Regions from separate parts of the Rhizobium sp. BR 250 genome, predicted to be linked through region 1. Evidence: riboswitches for the same ligand, from Rfam matches in the RefSeq annotation. Region 1 holds a riboswitch; the other holds the start of a gene.
What was found. A riboswitch is a leader RNA that binds a small molecule or an ion and turns the genes downstream of it on or off. The one in region 1 is predicted to bind cobalamin.
Positions count from the first base shown of each region.

Region 2: another riboswitch for cobalamin. It lies ahead of QD336_RS03530 (CbtB domain-containing protein); the one in region 1 lies ahead of metE (5-methyltetrahydropteroyltriglutamate--homocysteine S-methyltransferase).

Region 1 is NZ_JARWKW010000006.1:231,885-239,368, forward strand. It holds gene QD336_RS12130 (hypothetical protein) at 65-292, shown strand; gene metE (5-methyltetrahydropteroyltriglutamate--homocysteine S-methyltransferase) at 447-2,795, opposite strand; cobalamin riboswitch at 2,893-3,105, opposite strand; gene QD336_RS12140 (ATP-binding cassette domain-containing protein) at 3,176-3,958, opposite strand; gene QD336_RS12145 (sugar ABC transporter permease) at 3,977-5,290, opposite strand; gene xylF (D-xylose ABC transporter substrate-binding protein) at 5,469-6,509, opposite strand; gene QD336_RS12155 (ROK family transcriptional regulator) at 6,751-7,484, shown strand, end outside.
Region 2 is NZ_JARWKW010000002.1:99,191-106,674, forward strand. It holds gene dmeF (CDF family Co(II)/Ni(II) efflux transporter DmeF) at 1-799, opposite strand, end outside; gene dmeR (Ni(II)/Co(II)-sensing transcriptional repressor DmeR) at 877-1,149, opposite strand; gene QD336_RS03495 (hypothetical protein) at 1,277-1,624, shown strand; gene QD336_RS03500 (MerR family transcriptional regulator) at 1,738-2,151, shown strand; gene pip (prolyl aminopeptidase) at 2,234-3,181, shown strand; gene QD336_RS03510 (GNAT family N-acetyltransferase) at 3,379-3,867, shown strand; gene QD336_RS03515 (type 1 glutamine amidotransferase family protein) at 3,889-4,455, shown strand; gene QD336_RS03520 (hypothetical protein) at 4,633-4,947, opposite strand; gene QD336_RS03525 (CbtA family protein) at 4,952-5,662, opposite strand; gene QD336_RS03530 (CbtB domain-containing protein) at 5,674-5,856, opposite strand; cobalamin riboswitch at 6,018-6,258, opposite strand; gene QD336_RS03535 (c-type cytochrome) at 6,463-7,383, opposite strand; gene QD336_RS03540 (c-type cytochrome) at 7,466-7,484, opposite strand, start outside.

The DNA of each region.
Region 1 (7,484 bases):
GTGGTCAAAAATGAACAACGCGGGATCAACGCGTTTTCATACTGTCGACTGTCGAGAGGGAATCATGGTGGCGTCTACCTCAGCAATACTTGAACAGGATAATGCAGACGAGATTTTGGCACTCGGGCGGATGGTCTCCTATCTTTGCCAGCGTTCGAAATCCCTGGAACTGGGCATGTCGACCTATTTCCTGGAAATGGCGTTGTTGTCGCTGGCCCAGGATATCAATCAGCAGGGTCTGCCGCCCGCGGAGCTGAATGCCAGCGCCTTCGCATCGACCGATCTGCATTGAGCACTTCTGCAACGGCATAGACAGGCAGGATTGAGCGTTTCCATTCCGACCTCCAGTCGTGAAAACCCGGGAACCTTTCTCTTCTCCCTATGCCCTCCCCCTTTTCTCGGCGAAAGCCATGACAGAGGCCCGGTTTTGCCGGGCCTCTGTCATATCAGGGCGCTGCGCGGCGAAGTTCGGCCGCCGCAGCGACCATATTGACCAGCGCCGGCCTGACCTCTTCCCATTTGCGGGTTTTCAGACCGCAATCCGGGTTGATCCAGAGCTGCCGATCGTCAAGCCTTTCCCGCGCCAAAGCCAGAAGATCGACCATTTCCGCGACTGCCGGCACGCGCGGCGAATGGATATCGTAAACGCCGGGGCCGATCTGGTTCGGATATTTGTAGGTCCGGAAGGCATCCAGCAGTTCCATCTTCGAACGCGAGGTCTCGATGGAGATCACGTCGGCATCCATCGCCGCAATCGCGTCGATGATCTGGTTGAATTCGGAATAGCACATGTGAGTGTGCACCTGCGTCCGGTCGCCCACGCCGCTGGAGCAAATGCGGAAGCAATCCACCGCCCAGCCGAGATAATCCTGCCAGTCCCTATGCCGAAGCGGCAGGCCTTCACGTAACGCCGCCTCATCGATCTGGATCATCTGCGCACCGGCTGCCTCGAGATCGTTGACCTCATCGCGGATGGCGAGCGCGATCTGCCGGCAGGTCAGACTTCTGGCGATATCGTCACGGACGAAGGACCAGTTGAGGATCGTCACCGGCCCGGTCAGCATGCCTTTAACGGGCTTTTCGGTGAGCGACTGGGAATAGTCCCACCAGCGAACCGTCATCGGCTTCGGACGCGACACATCGCCGAAGATGATCGGTGGGCGCACGTAACGCGAGCCGTAGCTCTGCACCCATGCATGTTGGGTGAAGGCGAAGCCGGAAAGCTGCTCGCCGAAATATTGCACCATGTCGTTACGCTCGAACTCGCCGTGGACGAGAACGTCGAGGCCGATTTCCTCCTGCCAGCGGATCGTCGCTTCGGTTTCCTTCCGCAGGAAGTTTTCATATTGCGCGTCGGTCAGGGCGCCCTTGGAATGCGCGGAGCGAGCTTTCCTCACCTCCGGCGTCTGCGGGAAAGAGCCGATGGTCGTCGTCGGGAAAAGCGGCAGGGCGATGGCCTGCGATTGCAGCTTCTGCCGCTCGGCAAAGGCGCTCGCCCGTTGCCTGTCGGCGGCGCCGATCGTCGCGATGCGTTTTTGAACGGTGGTATCCGTTACCTTTGGCGAGGATGCACGTGCGGCGACCGCCCGCGAGGCCGCTTCCAGTTCCGGCGCAACAGTGGCCCTGCCCTCACCCAAAGCCCGGCCGAGCGTGGCAAGCTCGCCGAGCTTCTGGGTGGCAAAAGACAGCCAGCTCTTCAGATCGGCATCGAGGCCGGTTTCCAGTTCGAGATCGACCGGAACATGCAGCAGCGAGCAGGACGGCGCGATTTGAAAGGCCGCCGCACCCCGTTCGGCAATGGCGGTTTCCAGCTTGCCGATGATCGCGGCGAGATCGGCACGCCAGATATTGCGGCCGTCAATGACGCCGAGCGACAGGACGCGGTTTGCGGGCAAGACCTTCAATGCGGCCTCCAACGCTTCGGGCGCGCGCACCAGATCGAGATGAAGACCCGCGACCGGAAGCGCCGCGACGGCCTGCAAATTATCCTCAAGACCGCCGAAATAGGTGGCGATGAGGATTTTGAGATCAGGCGCGGCCTTTGACAGAGCCTGATAAGCGACGGCAAGCGCATGGCGTTCGCCCTCTGAAAGATCCAGCACGGCCACCGGCTCGTCGATCTGCACCCAATCCGCCCCGGCGGCGCGGAGACGACGCAGCAGTTCTTCATAAACGGGCAGCAGCTTCGCCAGAAGATCGAGCGGCTTGAAGGCCGCCTCTCGCGCCTTGGCAAGCTTCAGAAACGTGACCGGGCCGAGGATGACGGGTCGTGTGTGAATGCCGAGCGCTTTAGCCTCGAGGAAATGGTCGACCGGTTTTTGCGAGGTAAGCACGAAATGCTGCTCCTCGGAAACCTCCGGCACCATGTAATGATAATTGGTGTCGAACCACTTGGTCATTTCCAGCGCCGGAACGCCCTGGCCATGATGCGCATGTCCTTCATGAACGTGGTCGCAGCCGGCATGGGCCTCGCTCTGACTTCCGCGCGCCATGGCGAAATAGGTCGACAGGGAGACATCTCCGCCCGTCCATCCGTAGATCGACGGAATGGCCCCCACCATCACGGCCGTGTCGAGCACGTGATCATAGAGGGAGAAATCATTGGAGGGGATAAGGCTGATCCCCTTTTCCCGCTGAAGCGCCCAGTTCTCGGCGCGCAGCCTGCCGGCGGTTTCGAGAAGGTCCGTTTCGGAAATCTTTCCGGACCAGAAGCCTTCAAGCGCGAACTTCAATTCACGATGACGGCCGATCCTCGGAAAACCGAGCGATGCGACTGGAATGGTCTTGTCTGGCATTGTCATACCCCATTTGGTTGGGGGGCATGGGTAAAGCGGACGCGTGCAGGCCCGGCCTTGCCGAACCATTGCGCAACCACCGGGACACCCCGCCCGTGGACGTTATTTTGTCCTGGCAGGTCTCCTGGCTCGCGGGTCGCCGCCTTTGCCCGTCTTCCCGGGGCTTTCACCCCAGTGACGTTGTGGACAAAGGCTCGCCGCTTACAGTTGCGGGGGCAGCTCCGGTCTTGCCGATCTTCGGCGCACCGGATTCCCTCTTAGCTCCGGGCTGAAACAATCACCCCGGAGAACCATGACACCCGCCATTCTCAACAGGGGTGTCACAATGTCAATAGACATAAAGAAATCTTTATATCTTTATTTGATTGAGACCAACGATCTCAGAATGTGACCGCGCCCGGTCCCGGCACCGCGCCCGATGGGACCTTGCCCAGAATGATCATGCCGAGAACCTCGTCCTTGGTCACATCCTGCGTGCGGGCATGGCCAACCACCTTGCCATTCTTCATCACGAAAACCCGGTCGGCCAGATCGAAGACATCGTGAATATCGTGGCTGATGAGGAAGATGCCGATGCCCTGCCGTTTCAGCTCCTTGACGAGATCGCCCACCTGCGCCGTTTCCTGCGGCCCGAGCGCTGCCGTCGGCTCGTCCATGATGAGGATGCGGGCATCGAACAGAATGGCGCGGGCGATGGCGACGGATTGCCGCTGGCCGCCCGAAAGCGCTTTCACCGGCTCCTTGAACCGCCGGAAATTGGGGTTGAGGCGGCCCATGACCTCACGCGCCGAGGCTTCCATGGCGACATCGTCCAGCGTTCCCCATTTCGTCTTCAGCTCGCGGCCAAGATAAAGATTGGCCGCCGCATCGACATTATCCGCCACGGCCAGCGTCTGGTAGATGGTCTCGATGCCGTATTTCTTGGCATCGCGGGGATTGCGGATATCGGCATCCTCGCCATTGATGAGGATATCGCCGCCATCGCGCCGGTAAGCGCCGGAAAGTATCTTGATGAGCGTCGATTTGCCGGCGCCATTATGGCCGAGAAGGGCAACCACCTCACCGGGGAAAAGATCGACAGAGGCGTTTTCCACCGCGTGGATGCCGCCGAAGGAAATGGAAATATTGCGCATTTCCACGAGGGGCGTGACTTGGTCCGTCATAGGAGTTCTCCTCGGTTCTTACTTGGCGCGGGCGCGGTAGATGGTGTCGAGCCAGACGGCGACGACCAGGACCACACCGACGACGATGCGCTGGAAGGGTGTATCGATACCCACCAGCACCATGCCGGATTGCAGCGACTGCATCACGAGCGCACCGAGCATTGCGCCCGCTACGGTTCCGACACCGCCGGCGAGCGAGGTGCCGCCGATGACGGCCGCCGCGATGGTGTAAAGTTCGTCCAACTCACCCTGGGCATTGGTGGCGGCGTTGAGGCGGGCGGTCGAAATCGCCGCGGCGATGGCGCACAGAACGCCCATCAGCGTGAAGATCTTCACCGTGACCCAGCGGGTCTTGATACCGGCCAGTTCCGCCGCTTCCGGATTGCCACCGATGGCGAAGACATAACGTCCGAAGCGCAGCCTTGTCGCGATGAAGGTCATGACCGCGCCGACCGCGAGCGCCATGAGCACCGGAATGGCGATGCCATGCGCGATGAACAATCCGCCTTCCGGCCAGGCAATGCCATTGGCGTCGGCATAGTTGCGGGCAATGTTCACCGGCCAGGGATAGCTGTTGACCACGGCCACGAAACCGACGACGACGAGGCAGCCGAGCGCCACCAGAAAATATTCCGCCCAGACGGGCCGCAGCGGAAAGCCGAAACGGCGGCGCTGGCGGCGGGAATTCAGGATTGCCGCAACGATGGCGACGCAGGCAATGGCGGCCGCGATCCAGCTCCATGTCGCGCCAATCGAGCCGCTGGTACCGCCGCCCATCAGGCGGAAGGTGGAATCCATCGGCGCCACGGTGCGACCGCTGGTGATGAACCAGGTGCCACCGCGCCAGACCAGAAGCCCGCCGAGCGTGACGATGAAGGATGGCACATTCAGGAAGGCGACGATCGAGCCCTGCAGCATACCGATCGCGCCACCGACGAGAATACCGACCAGAAGCGTGACGATCCATGTAGCCCAATGTTCGAAGCCCAGGATCTGCGGCAGGATTTCTGCCTGCATGACGCCCATGATCATGCCGGAAAAACCGAGGATCGACCCGACCGACAGATCGATATTGCGGGTGACTATGACGAGCACCATGCCCGTCGCCATGACTGCCACGGAAGCGGTCTGCACGGAAAGGTTCCAGAGATTTCGCGGCGTCAGGAAGAGGCCGCCGGACAGGATATGAAATCCGATCCAGATCAGAAGAAGCGCGCCGACCATGCCGAGAAGGCGGGTATCCAGCTCAGTAGCGCTGATGAAACGCGTAATCGAGCCTGTCTTTTCCGTCTTGGCGGGCGCTGTGGAATTGGATTGGGTCATGTCGGCCATGAACTGCCGGTGCTCCTCACATCTTGGATCGTTTTGGCTTTTCTTCGAATCGCCAGAACGATCCAAGTTTTTGTTCTTACGCATTGTCCGGATGAAAGCCGTTCCGCTTCCCCTGAAAATGCTCTAAAGGGCGCCCCGCCATGAACCATGGCGCGGCGCCCAACCGGGACCTATTCGATCAATTGCAAGCCTTGACGGATCCGGCCTTCACACCCTGGCAGGCCGTTTCCTTCTTGATCCAGCCGGCATCGATGACCGTGCCGAGATTGTCCTTGGTGATGGCGATCGGCTTGAGGAAGACCGACTGCATCTTCACCTTCTTCGGGCCGCCATCAAAGGTGGTGACGCCCTTGATCTCGGTCATCTTCTTGCCGCCGGCGAGTGCAAGCGCAATGCCGGCCGCTTCCTTGCCGAGTTCACGGCTGTCCTTCCAGACCGACACCGTCTGCGTGCCGAGCGCAACGCGGTTCAGCGCGGCGAAATCGGCATCCTGACCGGAGACGGGAACCGAACCGGCCATGCCCTGCGCCGCGAGAGCGGCAATCGCGCCACCGGCGGTACCGTCATTCGAAGCGACGACCGCGTCGACCTTGTTGTTATTCTTGGTCAGGAACTGTTCCATGTTCTTCTGGGCGTTTTCCGGCTTCCAGCCATCGGTATAGGCTTCGCCGACATTCTTGATCTTGCCGCCATCAATGGCGGCCTTCAGCACTTCCTGCTGGCCGGCGAACAGGAAGTCCGCATTCGGATCGGAAGAGGAGCCCTTGATGAAGACGTAATTGCCTTCCGGCTTGACCTTGAAGACTTCAGCAGCCTGAAGACGGCCCACTTCCTTGTTGTCGAAGGTGATGTAGAAGGCGCTCTGGTTTTCGATCAGGCGGTCATAACCAACGACCGGAATACCTTCGGCAACGGCCTTTTCAACAGCCGGGCCAATCGCATCGCTGTCCTGCGCCAGGATGATCAGCGCATTGGCGCCCTGGGAGATCAGCGATTCCACGTCGGTCAGCTGTTTTGCGGCAGATGATTGCGCATCGGCGGAAATATATTTCGCACCGGCCTTGTCGAGCGCAGCCTTGATTGCCGCCTCATCCGTCTTCCAGCGTTCTTCCTGGAAATTCGACCAGGAAACGCCAACGACGAGATCGGCCGCAATGGCGGCGGTATGCAGGGAAACGAGTACGGCCGTACCCGCCAAAAGCTTGGCAAAAGAATTCATGATGTCCTCCCGGTAAGGGCGCAGCCTGCACCTCCATGCAGGGAAAACGCCCGGAAAAAGCTGCCGGTCTCTGTGATTTCACAATTTTCTCGACAGTCGAGAAAATTAATGTCAGAGATTCCCCATGCTGTCAACAACGGCTGCGGGCAGCATCCGGGTGCCTTGATCTTCTCTGTGGCATGGGCCATCAGACAGGGTCAGCACGACAGGAAAAAGCCGTTCAGGGAGCAGGCCCCAGCCCATGTCCGCCATTGCAAGTACGGAACTGGTGCGCCAGAAAAACAGCCTGTCGGTGATGGCGGCACTGCGTCTTCACGGCAGCCTTTCCCATACCGAAGTGTCGTCTTTCACCGGGCTTGCCTCCGCCACCGTCTCCGCCATCACCACGGAACTGGAACGGGCCGGCCTCATTTTGCGAAAAGAGCAGCTTGCCACCGCCGGCCGCGGCCGGCCGCGCATTCTCTTTGGGCCGCGCGGTGCTTTCTGCCACGTCGCCATCGTCATCATTTCCTCCGACAGCGTGCAATATTCGCTGGTCGATTATTCCGGCAAGCTGGTGGACCGTTTCACGGAACAGCGGGTCACAGCCGAAAAAGGCGCGTTCGGCGGCGTCATCCTTGCCGGCCTCGCAAGGCTTGCCGATCGCTCACGCCTCGATCGGAACGATATTCTTCAGGTCTCGATCAGCAGCAAGGGGCTGGTGGACGCGCCGGCGGCAACGCTGCTCTGGTCGCCAGTTCTCGGCGATGAAAGGATTGATTTCCAGCGACTGGTTTCCGAAGACGGCCGCATCCGCGTGACGCTGAACAATGAAACCCTGCTTGCCGCCAAGGCCATCTGGATGCGGGAGCAGGCAAAAGAAGGTCCCGCGCCGGAAGCGCTCGTCACCCTGTCGCTCGGTCACAGCATCGGTCTTGGCATTGCCCGCTCCACCGGTGGCGCAATCGAGGTGAGCGCCCCCAACTTCGGCCATAT
Region 2 (7,484 bases), on a different contig from region 1:
CCGTCGGCGGCACCGCGTCGAGCAGGGTCGTTGCCGTCGAGCGGATCAGCCCCCATGACCAGCGGGCGATGACCAGACCGCCGACAATGCCCATGGCCGGATCGAGGAAGGACCAGCCGTTCCACTTGCCGAGCAGCAGCGCGACGATGGCGAGAACCGAAGTCAGCGCATCCGCAAGCACATGCAGATAGGCCGCCCGCAGATTATTGTCCGTGCCGCCCTTTGCGCCGTGCCCACCATGATCCGCGTGCGAACCGTGATCGTGATGGGCGTGGCTGCCATGGTCGTGATGGGCATGTGAACCGTGAGCATGACCGTGGCCATGATCGTGGTGATGGTCATCCTTCAAAAGCACGGCGCTGACGAGATTGACGGCAAGGCCGATGATGGCGACGAGGATCGCCTGGTTGAAATCGATTTCGACAGGATTGATGAGGCGCATACCGCTTTCAACGGCGATGAGCAGCGCCACCACCGCCAGCACGATGGCGCTGGCAAAACCCGCCAGATCACCGAACTTGCCGGTGCCGAAGGTGAAGCGCGGATTGCGTGCCTCGCGCCGCGCATAAAGATAAGCGAGCGCCGAGATCAGCATCGCGCCGGCATGGGTGGACATGTGCCAGCCATCCGCTGTCAGCGCCATGGAGCCGAACCAGTGACCGGCGACGATTTCGGCCACCATCATCGCGGCGGTCAACACAATCACCATCCATACGCGTCTTTCGTTGCGTTCATGGTCCTGACCGAGAAAAACATGCTCATGGCCGGCTGCGGCGGGAAATTCGGATGTCGTCGTCATGTCGCTGATCCTGTTCGTTTTTAGAGCGGTTTATTGCGCGCGCCTCTTCCTCGGAAAAGCGCGCTTTTGGAGACTTGCTAGCGAATGTAGGTCTTCAGCACCTGGGCCAGCTCTTCCGCCGCCCGCGCCCGTTCGTCTTCGTTTTCGGCATGCACCACGTGTTCGTGCAGATGCTCCTGCATCACCTCCCCCGTCAGGCCGGAAAGCGCGCCGCGCACCGAAGCCAGCAATTGCAGCACCTCGCCGCAGGGCTTGGCCTCGTCCAATGCGCGCTCCACCGCCTCCATCTGCCCCTTCAGGCGGCGGATGCGGGCGAGAAGCTTTTCCTTGTTGCGGATCGTATGGGACATGAGCACCTCATATACTATAGGGGGGTATACTATATTGCGATGATTTTCCGTTCAAGTCCCGACTGGCGCAATCTTCGCGAATGTTTCGGCTCCTAAAAGGACCCTCAGAACCTAGGGGGACTCAGTCATGACGACTATCGCAGCAACCAGCAGCAGCTTTTATGCCATTCCGACCCGGAGCCTTGAGCCCGCAAAGGGCAAGCAAACCCAATCCGCCACCGAGGCCCTGCTGGAGCTGACCCAGACCGCGCATCGCGCCATTTCAGGCGTCGAAAGCGTCACCACGGCTGTCGCGCCCGCCGCGAGCGTTTCCGCCAGCCTTGCCGCCGCCCTGTGGAACCTCGACAGCGGCGCATCCGCCATGACCACGCCCGCCGCTGAGATGGCCGCCGCACAGCCGGAAGCCGCACCCAGCCTCGAGAATGAGGTTCTCAAGGCGCTGGCACAGGCGCTGGGTGTGGAAGAGACCGCCTGAACCCCATTGAACCGCGGGCGGAAAAGCCATATCTCTAGAGACTAGAGCATCGGACCCCGGAGCGGTGAAACACCCCGTTCTCCCGCCGTTGCGCCACGGATATGGAGAAAGCCATGCTGTCCATCGGTGAACTGTCGAAACGCACCGGCGTCAAGGTGCCGACGATCCGCTATTACGAGCAGATGGGCCTCATCCGTGAGGCGGACCGTTCGGACGGCAACCAGCGCCGTTATGAAAAATCCGACCTCGAAAGGCTGGCCTTCATCCGCCATGCGCGCGATCTCGGGCTCAATATCGAGGCCATCCGCGAGCTGATCGCACTTAGCCAGCATCGCCAGATGCCCTGTGAAGGCGCGGACCGCATCGCCGCCGAACATCTTGCCCATGTGCGCGAAAAAATCGCCAGCCTCAAAAAGCTGGAGCACGAGCTGGAACGCATCGTCTCCCATTGCCATGGCCATTCGATCGAGGATTGTTACGTCATCCGCGCGCTGTCCAACCACGGCATGTGCGAGGGTGAGCACTAGACCCGGCCCGGAACGGGGCTGACATTCAACTGTCATCCGTGCCCTGTATGCGCCTCCCACCCGCTTGAAGAAGGGATGCCGGATGGCCGAGATATTTCCCGAAATCACCCCGTTCGAGACCGTTTTCCTTGAGGTTTCCGAAGGACACCGGCTGCATGTGACGATTGCCGGCAATCCGGCGGGTCGCGATGCGATCCTGCTGCATGGCGGCCCCGGTTCGGGACTGTCGGCGACGGCGCGGCGCTATTTCGATCCGGCCCTTTACCGCATCATCCAGTTCGACCAGCGCGGCTGCGGCAAAAGCACGCCCAACGCCGCCGAGAGCCTCGAACACAACACCACGCATCATCTGATCGCTGACATGGAAGCCATCCATTCCGCGCTCATGGTCGATGACTGGCTGGTTTACGGCAGCTCCTGGGGAGCCACATTGGCGCTGGCCTATGCCCAGCGCCATCCGAAACGGGTGCGCGCCATGGTGCTGGCGGGCGTCACCACCACGCGGCGGAAAGAAATCGACTGGCTCTACAAGGGGCTGGCGATGTTCCTGCCGCAGCAATGGCAACGCTTCATTGCCGCGATACCGGATCATCTGCCGAAGGATGACCCGGTTGCCGCCTATCACCAACTTCTGCACGACCCCGACCCTGCCATCCGCGCGATGGCCGCCTTCGAATGGCATCTGTGGGAGGCGGGTTCCATTACCGCGGAAAGCACCTCAGCCTTCCCGAAAAAATGGCGCGACAGCGGCTATATTCTCGCTCGCGCCCGCCTCTGCGCCCATTATTTTCACCACGCCGCCTGGCTCGAGGATGGCGCGCTTCTCCGCAATGCCGGTAGTCTGGCGGGCATTCCCGGCGTGCTCATTCAGGGCATGCGCGATTTGCAGGGACCGCCCGTCACCGCTTATGAACTTGCAGCCGCATGGCCGGGAAGCGAGCTGATCGCCATCGACGGAGCCGGGCATTCCACGGGCGATGCGGGGATGGAAGACGCCATTGTTTCAGCAATCGCACGCTTTGCCTCCTGAAGCCGCTTGACAGATTGCGGATTCGGGCGCATTGCATTTTCCATGATCAACGAACGCGCACCCATCTCCTGCTCGTACTTTTGGGCCTACCTCTAAGAGGCGGCTCGACAGATCATATTGTCAACAAGCCGCCGTCAGGCGGCTTTGTTGTTTTCAAACGTCCTGACGGCACCGATAAGACCAAAGGACCAAAAAAAATGACCGAAGATAGCTCCCTCACACTGGAAAGACCGCCCGTCGTCATCATTCGCGGCGCGCGCAAGTCGGATTTGCCCGAACTCAACGAGATGATCACGCTGCTTGCCTCCTACCACGGCGATGCGGCGGCCATCACGCCCGCAAAGCTGGAACGCGACCTGTTCGGCCCCCTTCCCTGGGTGCATGGCCTTGTGGCCGAGGCCGATGGCGCGCTGATCGGCTACGCACTGCTTCTGCCGCTCTACAGGGCGCAGGAAGGCCGGCGCGGGCTGGAGCTGCACCATCTCTTCGTGCGTGACGGCCATCGTGGCCATGGCACCGGCCAGCATCTGGTGTCCCGCGCCCGCGATATCGCCAAGCGCCTTGGCTGCGACTATCTTTCCGTCAGCGCCACGACCGGCAATGTCGCGGCGCATCGTTTCTACGAAAACATGGATTTCGCACCGCGGCCGGTCACCGGCATGCGCTACATGCAGTCCATCGCCTGATTAAAACCGACGGAGACCACCATGACACGGATCGCCATTGCGCTGGCACAGGATTTTGCTGACTGGGAGCCGGCGCTGCTTGCTGCTGCAGCGCGCGGCTATCTCGGTGCCGAGATCATTCACGCCACACCTGATGGCAGGCCGGTGACCTCGATGGGCGGGCTGAAGGTGACGCCGGACACCTCCTATGACGCGCTCGATCCCGCTGATATCGATGCGCTCGTCATTCCCGGCGGTCTCAGCTGGGAAAAGGGAACGGCTGCCGATCTTGGCGGGCTGGTCAAGCGGTTTCGCGAGAAGGACCGGCTGGTCGCCGGTATCTGCGCGGCGGCAAGCGCGCTTGCGGGCACGGGTGTGCTGAACAATGTCGCCCATACCGGCAATGCACTGGCATCGCACAAGGCCTATCCGGCGTACAACGGTGAGGCGCTTTATCGCGACCAGCCGAAAGCGGTCAGCGATGGCGGCATCATCACGGCGGCCGGCAGCGCGCCGGTGAGTTTTGCGGTGGAAATTCTGAAAAGCCTCGGCCTCTTTGGTCCGGAAGCCGAGGCGGAACTTCAGGTTTTTGCGGCGGAGCATCGGTGAGGCGCATCCGCCTCAATGCTTTACAACCCTCCACTTCCCCGTCATTCCGGCCTTGAGCCGGAATCCAGCCAGCCCAAGTCCTTGGGCTGAAAAAGACTCTTCTCGCCGCCGCGCAGACGCGCGTCGACTGGATCCCGGCTCAAGGCCGGGATGACGGAGGTGGGAATATCGAGCCAGTCAAGACTGATCAAGCACCCGGCAAACGCGAGGCGCCGACGCATCGCCCTCACCCGCTATCGCCCGGCGAATATCGCGGCTGTTCAGATGCAGGCTGCGGCCGGCGGGTAAATTCGAGCGTTTTATCTTGCTGAGCGCCGCAGCGGTAAAGGCGGCCTCGTGATCATGAAAACAGGCGAGAGCCGCCTCGCGTCCCGGGGTTGCCCCGAGGATTGCCTTGAAGGCAAGCCGGTGCACGGCGCAGGGCGCGTCGTGACCGGGAACGGCAAAACGCAGCGCATCGAGTTCCTCACTCCATTCCGCTGCGTCCTGCATGGGCTTATGCCTGCTGGAAGCGCTTCAGGAAAAACGCGCTCAATGTGCCGAGCAACGCCCAGAAGACGAAGCTGGTGATGGTGGCGGCAACGATGAACTGACGCTCCAGCGGCAGCGGTGCCAGCGCATGTTCACCTTCCGGCGGCAAGGGCGCACCCACCACATGCGGCGCGACGATCAGCACCAGCGCCAGCACAATGGCCCAGGGTTCACGGCGGAAGGCGATGAGCGCAATGCCGCCCGCGGTTGCGGCAACGGTTGCGAGCCACCAGATCTGCCGTGCCTCAAGTGCGGCGGCCGGGCTTCCCGGCAGTTCCGGCGGCAGGCCGATCATCGGGGCCAGCATGACGGCGGCGAAGCCGGCGACGCCCCACAAAAGCCCTTCACGCCAGCCGGTATTGGTGCCGCGCAAGGAGATGAGGCCGGTCAGCACCAGCGCATAACCGATGGCGGTCAGCACATTGGCGGCAACCGTATAGGCGGTGCGCTCGAAACCATCGGCCGGGGCCCAGGCCTCGTCATTATGCTCATGGGCGGGAACGGCAGCGCCGGGCGCCGGCGCATCATGGCTATGCGGCGCTTCACCGGCGCTTTCATAGGTTTCCGCCTGCAGGATGAGCGGCGTGGTGCCGAAAGCCTGCATGGCAGACACGGCGAAACCGCCGAGAATGCCGACGAGAATGGCGGTAAAGACGATATTGCGAAAAGATGACATGCCGTTTCCCCTCAATGGCAGGGGAAGGCATTGGCATGGCGCGTGTCATGCGCGGCATTGTGAACGGCTTCCACATGGGAAAAGCCGACAAAACCGACGACGAACAGGCCAAGCACGATCGCCGTCAGCGATTGCGCGAAGCTGGCTGTTTTTGCAGACGCGGCTGAATTGGCCGTATTCTGGTTGATGGACATGGTGACCCCTCTCCGGCGCGACCCCGCGCCTTTGGACACGGCCGAACGGCACAAGCCGCAAGACCACATGCGATATACTTCACCACGGGGATACGAGACTGACACAGGGAGGCATTGATCCCGCCGCCCTGAAATTCCGCTCTTCCGGACACCCCGCCGGCATGGATATTTCCGTGATGGCAGGTCTCCTGGCTTGCGGGTCAAAACCTGAAACACCTTCCCGGTATCGCCCTCACCCTGCTCGGAAACTCCGGTTCCGGGCGAGATGGCTTGCCAGTGGCATTTCGTTTCAGGCTCTCCGCTCACAGTTGCGGGGGCAGCCACGAATGAGGATTTCTCCCTATCGTGTTCCCTTTTCACCTTCCGGAACGCCCGGAAGGAACCATCACAGGGTTGTTATCCGTCGGGTGCGGGCGGGAGTCAATGGCGGCAACACGTTTGATGTGCTCGCGGGGTTGCCATTGGGCCTATGTGCAGAGTTTTCCCGTCACCCCGGACTTGATCCGGGGTCCAGCGCGATCAAGTCCTTGATCGCAAGACACTCTTTTCACGGCGTAGACGCGCCGTGGCTGGATGCCGGATCAAGTCCGGCATGACGGCTGAGGGTTACCGCGCCGGAATGGCCTTCAGATAGGCGGCAATCGCATCGCGGTCTTCGGCTGTCAGATGCGCCATGTTCTGCTGCACCTTGACCATGGAGCCGCCGACGCTGTCGAATTCCGGGGTGAAGCCGGTTTCCAGATAGCTGGCAATATCGGCTTCGGCCCAGCTTCCGATGCTTTGCGAACCGGGCGTGATATCAGGAATGCGGCCTTCGCCTTCCGGATTGGGGCCGCCGGCCAGCCACTGATCCTTCACGAAACCACCAAGCGCATTGCGCGGCGTGTGGCATTCGCCGCAATGGCCCGGCCCTTCCACCAGATATTGGCCACGCAGCAATTCGGCATTGGCATTGGCAAGTTCGATGCGCGGCGGTGCGGCGGGATCGAAATAGAGGAATTTCCAGCCGCCCAGCGCCATGCGCAGGTTGAAGGGGAACGGCAGCTCGTGATCCGGCGCGTCGTTCTGGCTGGCCGGGAGGACCTTCAGATATCCGAAGAGATCGTTGATGTCCTTCTGCGTCATGCGGGCATAGGAGGCATAGGGAAAGGACGGATAAAGATGTTCGCCGTTCCTGCCCACACCGCGCGTCATGGCGTCACCAAATTCCGCCAGCGTCCAGCCACCGATGCCATGCTGCGGATCGGAGGAAATATTGGGGACATGGAAGGTGCCGAAGGGGCTTTTCAGCGCCTGCCCGCCCGAAAGCGTCAACAGCGCCTCGCCATTGGCGTCGGGTGCGGCATGACAGCTTGCGCAGCCGCCGGCCCAGAACAGCGTTTCGCCATTGGCCAGATCCGGCTCGCCAAGGCTGACCCAATGGCTGGGCGCCTGACGCTGGGGCGCGGTGACCCAGGCGAAAATACCGTAACCCGCAATGGCCGCGACCACGATGCCGCCCGCAAGTTTGGTCCAGATGGAAGACATGCCCCTCCCCATTCTCACCTGACCGGATCAGGCGTCTTTCGAGCTGAAAAAACGCCGCCGGGAAGCGGCGTTTTGAAAAGGATCACTTCTTCAGACGATAG